4 regions of the Janthinobacterium svalbardense genome follow, and region 3 is predicted to be linked to each of the others. Evidence: predicted binding sites of a transcription regulator. Region 3 holds the regulator's gene; each other region holds the start of a gene.
The links. Region 3 encodes FNR, which switches genes on or off when oxygen is low (the NO sensors DNR and NnrR bind a similar motif). Its sites were predicted from a motif close to TTGATNNNNATCAA; they were not measured.

Region 1 (4,754 bases), 740 kb from region 3:
CACACCAGCGGGCCGATGGTCAGGTTCGGCACATAATGGTTATCCATCACGTCGAAGTGGATGATGTCGGCGCCGGCGGTAACGACGTTGCGCACTTCCTCGCCCAGGCGGGCAAAGTCGGCGGACAGGATGCTGGGAGCGATACGGAATGTTGTCATGGTGGCTTAGGGCTAAGAGTAGAAAGTGCGAAGATGCGCTATTTTACGCTTGACGCCGTTACCATGCCTTACTGGAACGCAGAATACACGGCGCGCGATGGCCAATGCGGCGCGCGCGACACACAATATACGACTGGCAATGTCTGAATAGGAATGACGATGGCGACTTATGAATTTACGGTAACGGTCAAGACACAATATCTGCCCGAGCAATCGGCCCCCGACCAGGGGCGGCACGTGTTCAGCTACACGATTCGCGTCGTCAACACGGGCACGGCAGGCGCGCAACTGATTTCGCGCCACTGGGTCATCACGGATGCGAACAACAAGGTGGAAGAGGTGCGTGGCCTGGGCGCCGTCGGCCACCAGCCGCTGCTGCAGCCGGGCGAGCAGTTCGAATACACGAGCGGCACCATGCTGGGCACGCCGCAAGGCTCGATGCACGGCGAATACTTCTGCGTGGCCGAGGATGGTCATCAGTTCGAAGCGTCGATTCCCGAGTTTGTGCTGTCGGTGCCGCGTACCCTGCATTAACGCAACGCCGGGGGCTTGCCCCCTTACTTCAGCTTTTCGGTGCTGTCCTGTTCTTCGCCGAGTTGCTTGCGCGCCGGTGGCGCGGGTTTTTTACCCGAATACATGGTCCACCAGACTATAAATGCCAGCAAGAAGAACGCTACCAGCGCCTCTATCATCAAGATCCACATACGCACCCCTATGTTATTTACCCGCAGCTTAGTATTTACCCGCCGTCTGTTGACACGCGGTAGTCTACCCGTTTCAGTCGGCGCCGTCGCGCTTGCGCTTTCCGCCTGTACCACGCCGTCCACCCCACCCGCTGCCACCGGCGGCAAGGCGCCAGCCATCGCCCCGACCGTCGTCAGGCCGGTGCCGGCCAAGCCGGCCGAGGCCAAGGATGCCAAGGATGCCAAGGACGCGACCGATGCTGCGGCCCCAACGTTCGTGCCCGCCAAATTTGCCGCTTTGCCAGGCTGGGCCCGCGACGACATGCGCGCCGCCTGGCCCGCGTTCATGGCTTCGTGCGGCGTGTTGGTGAAGCGCCCGGACTGGAAGGAATCGTGCACGATTGCGCGTCAGGTGAATGCTGATAGCGACAAGGCCATCCGCCTGTTCTTCGAGACCTTCTTTGTGCCCAATCAAGTCGTCACCGCCGATGGCGCCAGTACCGGCTTGGTGACGGGCTACTACGAGCCGCTGCTGCATGGCGCGCGCAAGCGGGGCGGTCCATACCAGACGCCGCTGTACAAGGTGCCAGACGATCTCGTTTCGGTGGACTTGTCAGGCATATATCCGGAATTGAAGAACATGCGCTTGCGGGGCAAGCTGGTGGGCAAGAAGGTGATCCCGTACGCGACCCGCGCCGACATCGAGCGCGCCACGGCAGTTACGGGCAAGGAATTGCTGTGGGTGGATGACGAAGTCGAAGCGTTCTTCCTGCAAGTGCAGGGTTCCGGGCGCGTGCAACTGACCGATACGCAGGAAACCGTGCGCGTGGCATATGCGGACCAGAATGGCCACCCGTACAAATCCATCGGCCGCTACCTGGTCGACAAGGGCGAGCTGACGCTCAGCCAGGCGTCCGCGCAGGGCATCAAGGCGTGGATCGCCGGCCACCCCACGCGCAAAGATGAATTGTTCAACGCCAATCCGAGCTATGTCTTTTTCAAGGAAGAGCGCCTGCCCGACCCGAAAGTGGGGCCGAAGGGCGCATTGGGCGTGCCGTTGACGCCGCAGCGCTCGGTGGCCATCGATTCGCGCTTCCTGCCGCTGGGTGCGCCCGTGTTCCTGTCCACCACGCAAGCCAATAGCGAGATTCCCATGCAGCGGCTGGTGATGGCGCAGGATACGGGCGGCGCCATTCGCGGCCCCATCCGGGTCGACTACTTCTTTGGTTTCGGTGCGGAAGCGGCCGAGAATGCGGGCCGCATGAAGCAGAGTGGCGCCGTGTGGGTGTTGTTGCCGAAGCAGGCGCCGGCGCGCTGAGATTCTCGCGGCGCCGGGCAGTTCGTGGTGTCGCTTAGCGCAGGACCATGACTGGTAAATGGGTATGCGCCAGCACTTTTTGCGTTTCGCTGCCCACGAACAGCTTGTTCAAGCCTTTGCGGCCATGCGAGGCCATCAGGATGATGTCGCAATGGTAGGTTTGCGCCGCATTGACGATTTCCTCGTGCGGGCTGGGCGAGACGACGACCACGCCTTCGAAGGGCACGCCGACGGCGCGCGCCGCTTCACCGATCTTGTCGACGGCGCGTTGCGATGCTTCCTGCATCTGCTGTTCATACAGGCTGGCGTCGAGCACGATGCCACCATCGGCCATCGGCGAGAACGGAAACGGTTGCACCACGCTGAGGGCGACCAGCTTGGCCTTGTTCAATTGAGCAAAGGCGAGGGCCGTCTCGGCCGCTTTGTCGGACAGCGGCGAGCCGTCGGTGGGAAATAAGATGGTGTTAAACATGACGTGCTCCTAGAGTGATGTAAGACAGCTTATGGATTTACCTCAATTAATTCCTTGATGTAAATCAAAACTCACAGGCTTTGGCATGAATAGTGTCGCCAAGGCAATCTTTCAGCAGTGTATGCCCGTTTATCGCTTCAGGTGCGCACGCTACGCAGCGGCGTGCCCCACACCATGGCGATCGTCAGTGCGATGCTGCCTGCCGCGATGCAGGCCAGCCCATTGCGCACGCCAAAGTGTTCCGCTACCCAGCCGGCGGCCAGCGCGCCCAGTGGCGCCGTCGCCACCGTCAGGAAACGCATGGTCGAGGTCATGCGGCCCAGCATGGGGTCGGGTGTGACTTTCTGGCGCAAGCCCAGGTAGGGAATAAAGAACAGCATCACGCCGCAATCAAAAAAGAACATCAGTACGGCATACGCCACAGCGCTGGCGGCTGCGTTGCCGAACAAGGCGGCGGGGATGGTGGGCGTCAGGGCAAAGCAGACGGAGGTGGACGCCAGTCCGATCAGAATGGTGCGGCCGGCGCCATAGCGGCGCGTCAATGGCTTGACGATGAAGGCGCTCAGCAGCACGCCGGCGCCCCCGAGCATCTGCGTCATGCCCAGCACGCCAGGACTCATGCCCAGGTCGCGCGTGGCAAACAGCACCGTCAAGGCCATGCTGGCGTAAAACAGGAAGTGCCAGATGCCGGCGCCCCAGGCCAGCGCACGCAGCAGCGGTTCGCGCCAGACAAACAGCAAGCCGTCGGCGATGTCGCGCAAGGCGTGTTTGTCGGACGGCGCGGGACGTGGATCGCGCACGCTCATGGCGCGCAAATTGATTACAGAAACCAGATAACCGCAAGCCGTGCACAGGATGGCGACGGGCGCCGACAGGACTTGCACCAGCACGCCGGCCAGGCCGGGACCGATCAGGCGCGAAGCCGATTCGGTGGCAGCAAATTTTGATTGCGCATCGATCAAGCCGTCGCGGCCCACCAGGAAGGTCAGGAAAACCTGTTCCGCGCCGCCACCGACGACGAAGCCCGTGCCGATGATGAATCCCACTATATATAACCAGGGCATCGACAGCACGCCGCACCAGTAGGCGACGGCGACGCTGGCCAGCGCCAGGCCCGACATGGTTTCGCTGAACAGCATGATCGGGTGCTTGCTGCGCCGGTCCAGCAGCACGCCGACGGGCAAGCCGAAGAGGGCAAACGGCAGCGCCTGCAGGGCGACGAGCACCCCCATTTGTTCTGGCGTCGCATGTAATAACAATACCGCGCACAGGGGAAGGGCCAGCGAGGTGATCTGGGCGCCGAAGCAATTGAGGCCGTTGCTGAACCACAAGCGGAGAAAATTGACGCTGGCGGCGCTGCCGTCGCCGCGCAGGTGGCGGGCGCAGTACTGGAAGAAGGAAGAGAGAATACGCTGCTCGATAAAGGTGATCGGGCTCACAATAATAGCAGCGCACCTGCCGCGCCGCCGCCGTTAGCCGCTACAATCGTCACACCGTTCATCCAGAGGAGACACTATGCAATACGAAGACTTGATCATCGATATCCAGGACAAAGTGGCGGTCATCCGCCTGAACCGCCCGAAGGCACTCAACGCCTTGAACGACAACATGATGAATGAGCTGGGCGACGCCCTGCTGAAATTCGACGCGGACGAGAATATCGGCTGCATCGTGCTCACGGGCAGCGAAAAAGCGTTTGCTGCTGGCGCCGATATCGCCGCCATGGCTGATTACACCTACCCGGACACCTTTACCCAGGGTTACATCAGCCGCAACTGGGAGCATATCTTGCGCGTGCGCAAACCGGTGGTGGGCGCCGTAGCTGGCTACGCACTTGGTGGTGGCTGTGAACTTGCCATGATGTGCGATTTCCTGATCGCCGCCGACAGCGCCAAATTCGGTCAACCGGAAATCAAGGTTGGCGTCACGCCGGGCGCAGGCGGCACGCAGCGTCTGCCGCGCGCCATTGGCAAGGCCAAGGCCATGGATCTGCTGCTGACGGCGCGCACCATCGACGCTGCCGAGGCGGAACGCATCGGCCTGGTGTCGCGCGTGGTGCCAGCCGATAAATTGCTGGAAGAAACCCTGGCCGCCGCCAAGACCATCGCCGCCATGCCGACCTC
Region 2 (4,754 bases), 700 kb from region 3:
TGCCGCGCAGCGGGCTGTGCAGTGCGCGCCGCTCCTGTTGCGCACTGGCCGGATGCCGGAACGCTTCTGCTTCGGTATGGCCGCTCGGCGCTGCCGGGCGCTCGTCCAGGGTGAACACGCTGACTGCCGCCGACAATTTGACGGCCTGGTCCTGCAAACTGGCCGCCGCCGCTGCCGCCTGTTCCACCAGGGCCGCATTTTGCTGGGTGACGTCATCCATTTGCGTGACGGCCTGGTTCACTTCCGTGATGCCCGAGGCCTGCTCGGCGCTGGCCTCTTTGACGCGCTGGATGATGGCATTGACTTGCTGTACCGAGGCCACGATGGCGCCCATGCTGTCGCCCGCTTGCTGCACGGCCACGCTGCCGCCATCGATGGTAGTGACGGAGGTGGCGATCAGGGTCTTGATTTCCCTGGCCGCCTGCGCCGAGCGTTGTGCCAGGGTGCGCACTTCGGACGCCACCACGGCAAAGCCGCGGCCTTGCTCGCCCGCGCGCGCCGCTTCCACCGCGGCGTTCAGCGCGAGGATATTGGTCTGGAAGGAAATACCATCGATCACGCCGATAATATCCACGATCTGGCGCGAATTGGCGCGTATCGTCGCCATCGTCGTCACCGCTTGCTGCATCGACTCTCCCCCTTGCACGGCCAGGGTGGAGGCTTGCCCCGCCAGCTCGCAGGCCAGCTGGGCGTTGTCGGCGTTGTCATTGACGGCTTGCGTCAGCGCTTCCATGGCGCTCGACGTTTCTTCCAGCGAACTGGCTTGCATTTCCGTGCGCGCCGACAGATCCAGATTGCCGGTGGCAATTTCGCGCGACGCCGTGTCGATCGAGTGCACGGCGCCCATGATGGTGCGCAAGGTCTGGTTCAGGTGGGCGATGGTCTGGTCCAGCACGCGCGAGGTGGCGGCGATCTCGTCATTGCCTTGCTTGGGCGCACCGGCGATCAGCTTGCCCGCCGCCAGGTCTTGCACGGCGTCGGCGATACCGCGGATTTCCAGCAGCATGGCGCGCCGCACCAGCATGGTTACTACGATGGAGGCCAGGATGGAGAGCATGACGGTCAGCAGCAGGCTCCAGCCCAGGCTGCGAAACTCGGCGCTGGCCGTCGCATGGGCCTGGCTGCTGAGCGTCGTTTCCAGGGCCGACAGCTGCGCCAGCTGCGTATTGAACTGGCCGAATTGCGTTTCCGCCTTGAGCATGGAATTGGTGGCGATCGACTGATCCATCTGCGCCATTTCCATGGTTTCCAGCACGGCCTTGCGATATCCGGCCAGGGCCGTGATGGCGGCATCGACCAAGGTGCGTTCGGCACCCGTGGCCGTGGAACGCAGTGTGGCCAGCTGGGTGCCGATGGTCGCGTGACGCGCCTTGATCTGTTGTTCCAGCGCGTCGATGCGGGCCTTGGCGAAACTGCCATTCGTCCACGACAGCAATTGGTACATATTGCCATGCACATGTTTGGCCTCGCCGACGACGTCGGCGGCCGCTTTCAGATGCGCGATGCGCACCAGCACCATGTTTTCCAGTGAGGTATTTTGCCGCACCATGCCATACCAGGCGCCGCTCGAGCTGAGTATCAGCAGCAGCAAGACCAGGGCGGGCGCCAGCAATAATTTTGGTCCGATGCGTAATTGATTGAGCATGCTTGACTCCTGGCTATGGCTGTTCCAGGCACTGGCTGCGCACAGCGTTCGTGTACGCCGCCGTTGCCTTATTTTTTGTAGATCCCCGCTTCCAGCACCACGTCGTTGACGCGCAGGATGTACGTGGTCTTCGGCTCGATCTTGCCGCTGGTGGGATTCTTGTACTGGTAGTCGACCCAGCCCTTGCCCTGCTTTTGCGCCAGCTCAATGATTTCACGGCGATATTTCTTGCCATTCGCATCAGGCACATCCGTCAAATCCTTGCCCACGATGGAAGGATTGATGGGGTGGGCCAGCACGATGCCCGTCTTGATGTCACGCATGTCCACATACAGCGAGCCCTGCACGAAGTCGGGGTCTTTCGCCGTGATTTTCTTCATCATCTCTTCCTTGCCATGCGCCTTCATGAAGGCGGCGCCCCGTTCAGCCATGGCGATGGCGTCTTTTTCCGTTGGTTCGACGGCGGCACTGACGCTGCCGCCGGCAAATGCCAGGCACAGCAGGCTACCCGTGAATAAGCGTTTCATGACTGCTCCTTGTGAGAATCGAGGGATGTGTTGCACAGCCGTAATTTACGTCGTCGACGGCCCCATCAAATTGCGATGGAACAAACTAAGGTGTTGCTTGTAGGCAGCGAACAACGTATCGGAATGCTTGTTGATGTGTAGCAATTTGGTTCTTTATGGCAAGAACTATGATGACTTTCACAGCATGCCGAGCTGGCATGGCCTGTGGGAGAAAGAGGCTGGAATTGGCCGATATAGGGTCAATTTCATGAAAGTTATCGCTATTTATTGGCAAGGAGACTATCGTGTCCGCACTCATTACCGAGCCGTTTTCACCCAAGTTCAAGCCGTATACGCGGCAAACCATTCATCAGGCGCGGCAGTGGGAATGGCTGCCAGAAGAGCAGCGTGTAGCCGTGCAAGTGGTGTCGCACGTCTTGCCGTTTCGCACCAATGCCTATGTGCTTGACCAGCTGATCGACTGGAACAATATTCCTGACGACCCCATCTACCGCCTCGTCTTCCCTCACCGCGACATGCTGCCGCCCGAGCAGTACGCGCACTTGCGCGACCTGGTGCTGGTGCAGCGTGACAAGGCTGCCATCGATGCCTATGTGCATGGCTTGCGCTTGGGCATGAATCCCCATCCGGCCGGGCAGATGACGCATAACGTGCCTAAAGTCAACGATGCACCCGTGCGCGGCTTGCAGCATAAATATGCGCAAACGGTGCTGTTTTTCCCCAGCGCGGGCCAGACGTGCCACGCGTATTGCACCTTCTGCTTCCGCTGGCCCCAGTTCGTCGGCATGGATGACATGAAGTTTGATGCGCGCGAGTCGCATGAGCTGGCCGCCTACCTGAAACTGCATCCGGAAGTGACGGATGTGCTGATCACTGGCGGCGACCCGATGATCATGAATACGCGGCAACTGGCCGCCTACCTGGAGCCGCTGCTGGCGCCGGGCCTGGAACACATCCAGAACATCCGCATCGGTACCAAGGCGGTGGCGTATTGGCCGCAGCGTTTTGTCTCCGACCGCGATGCGGACGATTTGTTGCGCCTGTTCGAGCGCATCGTCAAGGCGGGCAAGAACCTGGCCGTGATGGGCCATTACAGCCATGCCGTCGAGTTGCGCCAGGATATCGCGCAGCAAGCGGTGAAACGCATCGTCTCCACGGGCGCCACCTTGCGCATGCAGGGGCCGCTGATCCGCCACATCAATGAAGACCCGGCTAGCTGGGCCGAGCTGTGGCAGACGGGCACGCGCCTGGGAGCGATTCCGTATTACATGTTTGTCGAACGGGACACGGGGCCGCGCGGCTATTTCGAGTTGCCCTTGGCGAAGGCACATGAAATCTTCCAGGCCGCCTACCAAATGGTGTCCGGCCTGTCGCGCACGGTGCGCGGGCCCTCCATGAGCGCGTTCCCCGGCAAGATCGTCATCGATGGCATCGTCAGCATCAATGGCGAAAAACTGTTTGCCCTGCAATTTTTGCAGGCGCGCAATCCGGATTGGGTGCGCCGGCCGTTTTATGCGAAGTTCGATGCGGAAGCGACGTGGATGGACGATTTGAAGCCCGCGTTCGGCCACGATAAATTCTTCTTCGAGACGGATGAACCTATGCCGCAGTTGCCGCATAAGATCATCCGCCTGGCACAGGCCGCCTGAGCATGCACGCCGCCGGCGCCTCTTCCCGTTGCGGGGTGGCCGTGTTTTGCCTGGTGTTCCTGCCGTTCGCGCTCGGGCATTACCTGTCGTGCCTGCTGCGCGGCGTGAATGCCGTGCTGACGGCGGAGTTGCTGGGTGCCATCGCCCTGACGCCAGCGCAGTTGGGCTTGCTGACCAGCGCCTTTTTTCTCGCCTTTGCGCTGGTGCAACTGCCGATCGGCATGGCGCTCGACCGTTACGGCCCCCGCACGGTGCAACTGTGGCTGCTGGCGCTGGCGGCCCTGGGTGTGTGGCTGTTCAGCCGGGGCCACAGCTTTGCCGAGCTGATGTGGGCGCGCGCGCTGATGGGGGCAGGCCTGGGCGGCTGTTTCATGGCCGCAGTGAAAGCGATCTCGTGCGCCATTGTGCCCGCGCGCCTGCCTTCCGTGCATGGCTACCTGATCGCCATGGGCGGCCTGGGCGCGGCCACGGCCACCATGCCCATCAAGCTGGCCCTGCACTACACGGACTGGCGCGGCGTGTTCCTGGGCCTGGCGCTGGCGGCGCTGGCCATCGGCGTGCTGATCCGCCTGCTGTCGCCGGCCATGCCCGCGCCCGCCACCGCGTACTCGGTGAGCAAGGTCAGTGTCTGGAGCGTGTACCGCGATCCCGGCTTTCGCCGCACCATCGCGCTGATCTTGCTGCCGCACACGGTGTTCTTTGGCGTGCAGGGCTTGTGGGTAGGGCGCTGGCTGGCCGACGTGGGTGGCATGTCCGACGATAGCGTGGCATATTTGTTGTACCTGGGCATGGCGGCCGTCATCTTCGGCGCCATCGGTATGGGCATGCTGACGGAGTGGGCTGGGCGGCATGCAATTGAACCCATGCAAGTGGCGGCCGCCGGCATCGTCCTGTTTGTCTCCGTGCAAGTGGCGATGGCGTGTAACGTCGTGC
Region 3 (4,754 bases):
AGCGGCTGGTGCAGGATGCGCTGTTCGCCGCCGTCGTTCTTGGCGATCAGCGCCTGGTGCAGGGCGTCGAACAGGCTCGAACCCGTGATTGGCTTCATCAGCACGACATCGGCCTCGGCCGCGCTGGAGATTTCCTCCAGGTGGTTGCGCGCGAAGGCGTTGACCATCACCACGATGGGCTGGCGCTGGCCGCTGGCCGCCTGGCGGATGGCCTTGGCCGTGGCCAGGCCGTCCATGACGGGCATGTGCCAGTCGGCCAGCACCACGTCGTACGGCTGCTGCTGCGCCAGGCGTTCGCGGTACAGTTCGATGGCGGCAAAGCCGGAGTCCACTTCGTCGGCCAGCCAGCCCCAGGCCTCGATCAGCTTGACGATCAGTTCGCGCGTGGTGCGGTTATCGTCGGCCACCAGCAGGCGCAACTGGCCCAGGGCTGGCGTGCGCCGCGTTTCGGCCGGCTGCGCCAGCATCTCGAACGGCACGCTGAACCAGAAGCGGCTGCCCTTGCCTTCGCTGCTGGCCACGGCGATATCACCGCCCATCATGTGGATCAGCTGCTTGCTGATGGCCAGGCCCAGGCCCGTGCCGCCGAAGCGCCGCGTGATGCTCTGGTCACCCTGTGAAAAGGCGGCAAACAGCTGCTGTTGCTGCAACTCCGTCATGCCGATGCCCGTGTCGCGTACTTCGAAGCGCAGCCAGGCGCGGCCTTGCTGGCTTTCGGCCAGGCTGACGGCCACCACCACCTCGCCGCTCTCGGTAAACTTGATGGCGTTGCCGGCCAGGTTGACGAGAATTTGCTGCAGGCGCTGGGCGTCGCCCACCAGGCGCCGCGGCACGTCGGGTTCGACGGCGATGGCCAGTTCCAGCTCCTTTTCGCCCGCATTCATGGTCATCGTCGTGGCCAGCGTGTTCATGACCTCGTCGAGGTCGAATTCGACGGGCGACAATTCCATGCGGCGCGCCTCAATCTTCGAATAGTCGAGCACGTCGTTGAGGATGCCCAGCAGCGACTGGCCCGCCACGCGCACCATGGTCAGATACTTGCGCTGTTCCGTATCGAGCCTGGTATTGCCCAGCAAATACACCATGCCCAGTACGGCATTCAGGGGCGTGCGGATTTCATGGCTCATATTGGCCACGAAATCGCTCTTCGCGCGGTTGGCCGCCTCGGCCCGGTCGCGCTCCTGTTCCAGCTCCGTCGCGCGCGCTTCGAGTTCCTGCTGCAGGCGGTCGCGTTCGCTCATCAGGCCGTTGAACGCTTCCGTCAGTTCGCCGATCTCGTCGCGCTGCCGCACCGGCACGGGCGTGAAACGGCTGCCGCTGGTGCGCATGGCTTGCAGCGTGTCACGCAGGCGCACCAGCGGAGACAGCAGGCGCACGGTGACCCAGCCCAGAATAAACGCGGCCAGTAGCGAAGCGAGGATGCTCCACAGCACCAGCCGGTACAGTACGCCATCGAACGGTTCGAAGGCATCGTCGAGAGGCAGCGAGGCGGCCAGCAGCCAGTTCACGGATTTCAGGCGTTTGAAGCTGTTGACGGCCGTGATGCTGCGGCTGTTGGTGCTGACCATGCTGCCTTCGCCATCTTGCCTCAACAACTCGGTGGTGGTCAGGTTGGCGTTCGGCAGGCGTGGCTGCAGCAAACGGTTGGTATCGGGGTGCAGCACGTAGCGCGGCACGGCGCCGCGCGTGAGGATGAAGTAATAGCCGCTCTTGCCGATCTTTTCCGAACGCAGGCGTCCCAGCAGGTTGTCCTTGTACAGGCGCAGCACACCGATCACCACGCCGGCCACCTGGCCATCGGCCGTGAGCACGGGCGCCACCATCTGCACGATGGGCATGCCGCTCGATTTGCCCAGCATCGGCTCGGTGATCATGGGCTGGCGCGTGCGCAGGACGGTCTGGAAATACTCGCGCTCGGCGACGTTGATGCCGGCGCGCCCCGCCACTTCCGGCATGTCGGCCACGACGGCGCCTTGCGCATCGAGCACCAGCACGTCGTCGAACAGCACCAGCATCGAGCGGCGCGAATAGTATTCGCGTAATTGGGCGGGCTGGGCGATCAATTCCGGCGGCTGCTGCCTGGCCGTCAGCGTGACGATCTGCAGCAGCATGCCCAGCTTGTCGTCGAGTTCGGCAGCGGTGCGGCTGATCAGGGCAGATTGCTGGCTCAGCAGTACTCGGGTGAAGTCGGCGCGCATGTGCTGCACCTGTATCATGGTGACCAGCGCGATCATGGCGATCGAGGTCAGGCTGGTGGCCAGCGCGACTTTTGCTTTGATGCCGAGAGGCTTCATGATTTCCTTTTCAGTACCGGGCGGTACAGGCGGCAGAGAATGCTGTCGGGAATTTTCCTATCAATACATCAACTTGGCAAGCGGCGTCGCGCAAATTGCCTTTCCCACATGGGCTTTTAACGATGTTGCCATATAATCAAGGTTGGAACGTCGTTTATTCAGCGGAAATGCGGTGAAATTGGCACACGGCAACCCTGTATGCAGTAAACTCGTTATTGCATTTTCTAAAAGGTACCGACATGACTGAAGCGCTACTCACTCCCACCATGCCCACAGTGACCGTGGAAGCGTTGCGTGCGCGATGCTCGACCTGCAGCATGCATCAATTGTGCCTGCCGATGGGCCTCGATGTGGGCGACATGGACAGGCTGGACCAGATCATCGGCCGCCGCCGCAAGATCGTGCGCGGTGCCTCGCTGTTCCGCATCGGCGACTCGTTCCAGAATCTGTACGCGATCCGCCTGGGGCACTTCAAGACGTACCAGATCAATCCGGGCGGTGAAGAGCAGGTGACGGGTTTCCAGATGGCTGGCGAACTGCTGGGCATGGACGCCATCAGCGCCGACCGCCACCACTGTAATGCGGTGGCGCTGGAAGACAGCGAAGTGTGTGAAATTCCGTTTTCCAGCCTGGAACAGTTGCTGGGCAATATGCCGACCCTGCTGCGCCATTTCCATCGCATGATGAGCCAGGAAATCACACGCGAGCAAAGCGTCATGCTGTTGCTGGGCAATATGCAGGCGACCCAGCGTTTTGCCGCCTTTATCGTCAACCTGGCCTCGCGCTATGAAGCGCGCGGCTATTCGGCCAGCAAATTTCAGCTGCGCATGTCGCGCGAGGAAATCGGCAATTACCTGGGGCTGACCATCGAAAGCGTCAGCCGTTTATTGTCGAAATTCAAGAAGGAAGGCTGGCTGCGCGTCTCCAACCGCGAGATCGAGATCTTGCAGCCAGCAAAATTGAAGGCCATTACAGCCGGCACGGACGTCTGTAAATAACAGCACCGTCAAAACCTACTGCGCGTCGCGCTTTGCGGCCTGCGATGCTCGCTGTGCTCTAGCACAGCTGCGCTTCTTAGCCACAAATCACTGCCGCTCGCTACGGTTTTTTCCCGGCGCTGTACGTTATAGCTCTTCATCCGCATGCAGCGCGATGCTGCGCTGCAGGGGCCAGGTCCAGATGCCGGACAGGCGCCACTCGCGTTTGTCGTTTTCCACCAGTACTTGCCAGCGGCTGCGCTCGAGCATCGGCAGCGCCACGGAGAAATTGCCGGCCGCATCGGGCTGCACCAGCAGCTTGATATCTTTTTCCGGCAAGGTCGCATGCGCCAGATGCAACTGCAGCGGACCCTGGTAAGCCTTGCCGAAGCTGTGCACGGAACCACTCAGGCGCGCTGCAGCAACGTCATACGACAGGCTGGTATCCATCGCCAGGTCGCTGGCGATCGTGTCGCGCCGCAAATCCTGGTTGATCGCCTTGCCCTGCTTGTAATAATCACCCACCACCAGGGCATCGGGCTGCGTAAACGCGATATACGCCATGCAGCTGCCGACGACCACGGACAGGCCGGGACCGATCATCAGCAGCCATGGCCAGCGATGCTTGTACCACGGGGCAACGGGGGCTTGCAGCTTGAGACTGTCGGACATTTTGTTCTCCTTGGGGTCAGACCCTTTGGGTCTGACCCCAGCTTTTGCTTCTGGGTTGAAAATAAAGTAAAGCTAACGCATGTTTGATGCTACCCCTACGGCGAAATACCGGGGTCGGACCCAGAGGGTCCGACCCCGAATCAACATCACCGCGGTACGATGAATACCGCGCTTTCACGCACATGCAGCGATGGGTCGTCCAGCGAGTGCAATTCGATCGCAATCTTGTTCGAGCCCTTTTCTCCCACGCCGTGCGGTACGCGCAGGCGGATCGGCCAGCCCAGCGTTTCCGTCGGCTGCAAGGTCACCTCTTCGCGCGTCAGCAAGGTCAGGCCCGGCAAGCCGGAAGCGCTGATTTTGAAATGCTGGGTTTGCTCCGAGGTGTTCATGATCTGCAAGCGGTAGACGTTTTCGATCATGCCGTCTTCCACTTCGCGTCCCATCGAACCGCGGTCGCGGATCACGTCCATTTTCAGGGGCGTGCGCAGCGCCAGCGAGGTACACACGGCGATGATGATCAGGGCCAGGATGGAAGTGTAGATCAGCACGCGCGGGCGCATGGCGCGCTGGCGGATCTGCTTCGAACTGAAGTTGTTTTCCATCGCATGGTCGGTACTGTAGCGTACCAGTCCCCGCGGCCGGTCGACCTTGTCCATCACGGTATTGCAGGCATCGACGCAGGCGGCGCAGCCGATGCATTCATACTGCAGGCCGTTGCGGATATCGATGCCGGTCGGACACACTTGCACGCACAGGGTGCAGTCGATGCAATCGCCCAGCTTGTCGTTGTTGCCAGCCTTCTTGCTGATGG
Region 4 (4,754 bases), 660 kb from region 3:
CGAGTATCAGCACCGTCATCGTCTTCCCTCCCAGTCAATAGCAGCTAAGGAGCATAGACGACGCCATGGCCGGCGTCGTCCGCGCAGATCAACGTTCCTCGCGATAGTAGTCGCAGCCCTCGAACGTGGTGCGCAGCGCCTGCTGCAGCTGGGCGTAGCGCTCCGGCGTCAAATTGAAACGCACGTCGATCTGGCCGTCGTCATCCATCTGCATGGCCGCCTCGGCATCCATCTGCACGGACAAGCGGTTCGGATGCAGGATCACGGCATGCATGTGGCCATACCAGGCAAATTCCTGGCCGCAATATTCAATATAGGGTTCGTCCATGCCCATGGCGACGTCCTGCTCGTCATACTCGTCGGCGCGCTGCAGCATCAGATAGACGGGTTCGCCTTTGCCGGCCGGTGCTGCCAGGGTGGTGATCAGGGCGTCGTCTTCATTCATAACGGACAACTCGGTGGCGGTAAATCCTGCGGACATGGCGTGCTTTCAACAAATAGGGGGATGACGCCACCATAGCGCAAAAGCGACCCGGACGACATAGGCGCGGGCGAATAAAGCGTGCCGTCACGAAAATCCATCGCCGCCTATAATTACCGCTCCAAACTATTTCCACAGGAGACAGCCTTGACCGCAACATCGCCCTACACCATCCGCCTGGCCATTCCCGCCATCGCCACTTACCAGCACCTGCGCGTCGCCGCCGGCATGAGCGCGAAAACCGCGGAGGCGGCGGCCAAGGGCTTGCCCAACTCCCTGTTTGCCGTGCAAGTGCTGCTGGGCGACGAAGTGGTGGGCATGGGCCGCATCATCGGCGATGGCGGCTGCTTCTTCCAGGTGACCGATATCGCCGTGCTGCCCGCGCACCAGGGCAAGGGCCTGGGCAAGCGCATCATGGGCGAGATCATGCAATTCATCGAGACGGACGTCCCGCAAAGCGCGTATGTCAGCCTGATCGCCGATGGCCAGGCGCAAGAGCTGTATGCGCAATTCGGCTTCAAGCATACGGCGCCCGTCTCCGTCGGCATGGCGCTGGTACGCTAGTGCCGGCCATGCTGGCTGCCAGCATGGCGCTGGCGCTGCTGTTGAGCGCCGCCGCCTGGCGCGCCGAGCGCCTGCTGCAGCGGCGCGGGCGCACGACGCGCTGGCTGTGGCTGGCGGCCATCGCAGCCTCCGTCATCGTGCCGCTGGCGTGGCTGCCCGGCGTGCTGGCGGTCATGCCTGCGACACAATCGCAGCTGAAACTGGGCTGGTTTGTCTTATCAAGCGGCATGCTGATGCTGTTGGTGCTGCGCAGCGCCTGGCTGCTGTCGCACCAGCGCCGCTGGCAAAAAACCACCTTGCTGGGTACGCCCGTGTACTTGAGCGGCGGCATCGGCCCTTGCGTGGCGGGGCTGCTGCGGCCGCGCATCGTGATGCCCGTCTGGCTGCAACTGATTCCACCCCGGCAGCAGGCGCTGCTGCTGGCGCACGCACAATGCCGGCTGGCCGCGCGCGACCCGCAGTTGCTGGCCCTGGCCTACGCCTTGATCGTGCTCATGCCCTGGAACCTGCCCCTGTGGTGGCAGCTGCACCGGCTACGCTTTGCCATCGAAGTCGATTGCGACGCGCGCATGCTGGCGCACGGCCACGCGCTGCGCGACTATGCCACGGTGCTGCGTCGGCACGGCCAGTATTATTCGGGCTTGACGGGCGCCGCGCCCATCGTGCTGGGCGACCCGCGCGCGCTGCGCCGGCGCCGCCATCTGATGGCCAGATTTAGCGGGAAGCAGGCAGCGAACTTGCTATAGTAGCGGCAACGCCGGGCGGCGCGCCCGCGTTCCCGGCTCCCCCTTAGAAATCAGAGAGATACCATGCTTTACCTGCTTGCCATCGTGATCGTCATCGCCCTGCTGTACTACGTTTTCAGCGGCCGCACGCCCATCAAACCGCTGCACAAGCCACTCGTCTCGGTGCGCCAGTATGTGCCGGCGATTCCCGCAGGCGCCCCCGCGCACCACTGGAACGACGAGGGGCGCTTTGCGTCGGAAGTGGAAAACGAAGCGATGTACCAGAGCGCCATCGCCAAACTGGCCGGCGAACACGGTCCCGGCAACGCGGAAGAAAAATGCCTGGCCCTGCTCGTCTGCGACGATGCCAACCCGTTCCAGGACAAGGCCATCGCCGTCTTCATCGATGGCCAGTTGGTCGGCTACCTGTCGCACAACGACGCCCTGCGCCTGCGCCGCAACCTGGGCCGCATGGATCTGGTGGGCCAGCTGACCTCGTGCGACGCCGTCATCCGTGGCGGCGGCCTGTGGAACGGCAAGCGCCTGTCGTATGCCGTCTGGCTGGACTTGCAGCCCTACAATTAAGTGAACTCCCGCCACGGCCAGCGTTGTTGCGTCACACAAAGAAGTGCCGGACAGATGGCGCCGGCGCCGATGCAGACCACTGGAAGTGGCAAGGAGTTCGATGCCATTATGACTGGCGACGGGGTCGGCATTTTGATGCACATCAAACAGCTCGCAATTTCCTGGCCGTGGCCTTGCGGAAGGCCACGGTCCGTGTTTTCTTGACCCACGTCAAGCCCAGCATAAGAAAATCCCTAGCCACTACGGCAATGCTGGACTTGCCGGCGTTGTCGTTCTAGCCTTGTTGCCATCCTGACTACCGAGTGACAACATGGCTTACAAATCCATCCTCGTCCACGCCGACCTGTCGCGCCATGCGCCGCAGCGCATCGCCATCGCGGCGCGACTGGCGCACGCGCACCAGGCGCACCTGATCGGCGCGGCGATGACGGGCCTGTCGCGCTTTACCCTGGAAAACAACCGCGGCATGCGCGGCGGCGCCGTGGCGGCGCAGATCAACGCCCTGCATGGGCAGGCGGAACAGGCGCTGGACCAGTTCGAAACGCTGGCGCGCCAGGCCGGCGCCGTCTCGCTCGAACGGCGCCTGATCGAAGACGATGAAGATGGCGGCATGGCCGTCAGCGCCCGCTACAGCGACTTGACAGTGCTCAGCCAGCACGACGACAGCGAAGCACTGCCCGGTGCCATGAGCGACCTGGTGCCGTATGTGATGCTGAACGCGGCCCGTCCCGTGCTGATCGTGCCGCGCAGCGGCCAATTTTCGGAAGTCAACAACACCGTGGTGGTGGCCTGGGATGGCGGCATGGAAGCGACGCGCGCCATCGGCCACGCCCTGCCGCTCTTGCGCGCGGCGCGCCTGGTGGTGCTGGCGCTACTGCACCCGCCCGCTGGCCATGCGCAGCCAGCCCGCCATCCGGGCGCCGACATCGCCGCCTACCTGAGCCGCCATGGCGTGCCCGTGGAAGTGCGCTCCGCCATCGCCACGGGCGACGTCGGCGCGGCGCTGCTGGCCATGGCTGCCGAAGTGCATGCGAACCTGCTGGTGATGGGTGGCTACGGCCACGCGCGCTTCCGCGAAATTTTATTGGGCGGCGTGACGGAAACCGTGCTGCGCCAGATGACGGTACCCGTGCTGATGGCGCACTGACGTAAAAAAAGCCGCGCCACCCTGGCGGATGGCGCGGCTTTCAATTGACAGCGACAGCCTTAGACCTTGCGTTGCGCTACGGCATCCACGACACAGAGTGCCGTCATGTTGACGATGCGGCGCACGGTGGCCGATGGCGTCAAAATGTGCACGGGCTTGGCGCAGCCGAGCAGGATCGGACCCACGGCGATGCCGTTGCCGGCGGCCGTTTTCACCAGGTTGTAGGCGATGTTGGCCGACTCGATGTTGGGCATGACCAGCAGGTTGGCATCGTGCTTCAGTGCCGAGTTTGGCATGATTTTTTGACGCAGCTTGCTGTCGAGGGCCGTATCGCCATGCATTTCGCCGTCGATTTCCAGGTCCGGCGCGCGTTCCTTGATGATGGCCAGCGCGGCGCGCATCTTTTGCGCCGAAGCGCTGTCGCTGGAACCGAAGTTCGAATGCGACAGCAGCGCCGCGCGCGGCGACAGGCCGAAGCGCGTCATTTCCTCGGCAGCCATGATGGTGATCTCGGCCAATTGCTCGGCGTCCGGATTTTCGTTGACGTGCGTGTCAACCATCACCAGCTGGCGCTCCGGCATGATCAAGACGTTCATGGCCGCGTAGACATTGCTGCCGGCGCGCTTGCCCAGCACCTGGTCGATGTATTTCAGGTGCAGCTGGGTGGTGCCGAAGGTACCGCAGATCATGCCGTCGGCGTCGCCCTTGTGGATCATCATCGAACCGATCAGGGTATGGCGGCGGCGCATTTCCAGCTTCGCGTATTCCTCGGTGACGCCTTTGCGGCTGGTCATCGCGTAATACGTGTTCCAGTAATCGCGATAGCGCTCGTCGAAGTCCGGGTTGATGACGTCGAAATCGACGCCTTGCTTGAGGCGCAGGCCGAACTTCTGGATGCGCGCTTCAAGCACGGGTGGACGACCCACCAGGATAGGACGCGCCAGTTTTTCATCGACCACCACTTGCACGGCGCGCAGCACGCGCTCTTCTTCGCCTTCGGCGTAGACGATGCGTTTGAGTTCGGCCGGCGTGGATTTGGCCATCAGGAACAACGGCTTCATGAAGGTGCCGCTGCGGTAGACGAATTGCTGCAGGCTGTCCGCGTACGCTTGCAAGTCCTTGATCGGACGCGTGGCGACGCCCGATTCCTCGGCTGCCTTGGCGACGGCCGGCGCGATCTTGATCAAGAGGCGCGGGTCGAACGGCATCGGGATCAGGTATTCAGGACCAAACGACAGATTGCTGATGCCGT

Region 1: CNX70_RS04510 (universal stress protein) is a predicted target of FNR. The motif match lies at 2,686-2,699, and genes of this name have one in related genera.
Region 2: CNX70_RS26105 (KamA family radical SAM protein) is a predicted target of FNR. The motif match lies at 2,303-2,316, and genes of this name have one in related genera.
Region 4: CNX70_RS26320 (universal stress protein) is a predicted target of FNR. The motif match lies at 2,488-2,501, and genes of this name have one in related genera.

The regions. Positions count from the first base shown of each region.
Region 1 covers NZ_CP023422.1:1,031,282-1,036,035, forward strand. Annotated here, with positions in the region: gene rpe (ribulose-phosphate 3-epimerase) at 1-158, opposite strand, end outside; gene apaG (Co2+/Mg2+ efflux facilitator ApaG/CorD) at 318-692, shown strand; gene CNX70_RS28495 (hypothetical protein) at 716-862, opposite strand; gene mltA (murein transglycosylase A) at 912-2,159, shown strand; gene CNX70_RS04510 (universal stress protein) at 2,194-2,631, opposite strand; gene CNX70_RS04515 (MFS transporter) at 2,769-4,070, opposite strand; gene CNX70_RS04520 (enoyl-CoA hydratase) at 4,147-4,754, shown strand, end outside.
Region 2 covers NZ_CP023422.1:5,861,769-5,866,522, reverse strand. Annotated here, with positions in the region: gene CNX70_RS26115 (methyl-accepting chemotaxis protein) at 1-1,645, opposite strand, end outside; gene CNX70_RS26110 (cache domain-containing protein) at 1,714-2,172, opposite strand; gene CNX70_RS26105 (KamA family radical SAM protein) at 2,457-3,821, shown strand; gene CNX70_RS26100 (MFS transporter) at 3,824-4,754, shown strand, end outside.
Region 3 covers NZ_CP023422.1:292,014-296,767, reverse strand. Annotated here, with positions in the region: gene CNX70_RS01235 (response regulator) at 1-2,294, opposite strand, end outside; gene fnr (fumarate/nitrate reduction transcriptional regulator Fnr) at 2,534-3,292, shown strand; gene CNX70_RS01225 (FixH family protein) at 3,419-3,943, opposite strand; gene ccoG (cytochrome c oxidase accessory protein CcoG) at 4,090-4,754, opposite strand, start outside.
Region 4 covers NZ_CP023422.1:5,909,938-5,914,691, forward strand. Annotated here, with positions in the region: gene CNX70_RS26295 (NnrU family protein) at 1-19, opposite strand, end outside; gene CNX70_RS26300 (Imm10 family immunity protein) at 89-481, opposite strand; gene CNX70_RS26305 (GNAT family N-acetyltransferase) at 629-1,045, shown strand; gene CNX70_RS26310 (M56 family metallopeptidase) at 1,054-1,791, shown strand; gene CNX70_RS26315 (hypothetical protein) at 1,855-2,355, shown strand; gene CNX70_RS26320 (universal stress protein) at 2,666-3,502, shown strand; gene CNX70_RS26325 (NADP-dependent malic enzyme) at 3,562-4,754, opposite strand, start outside.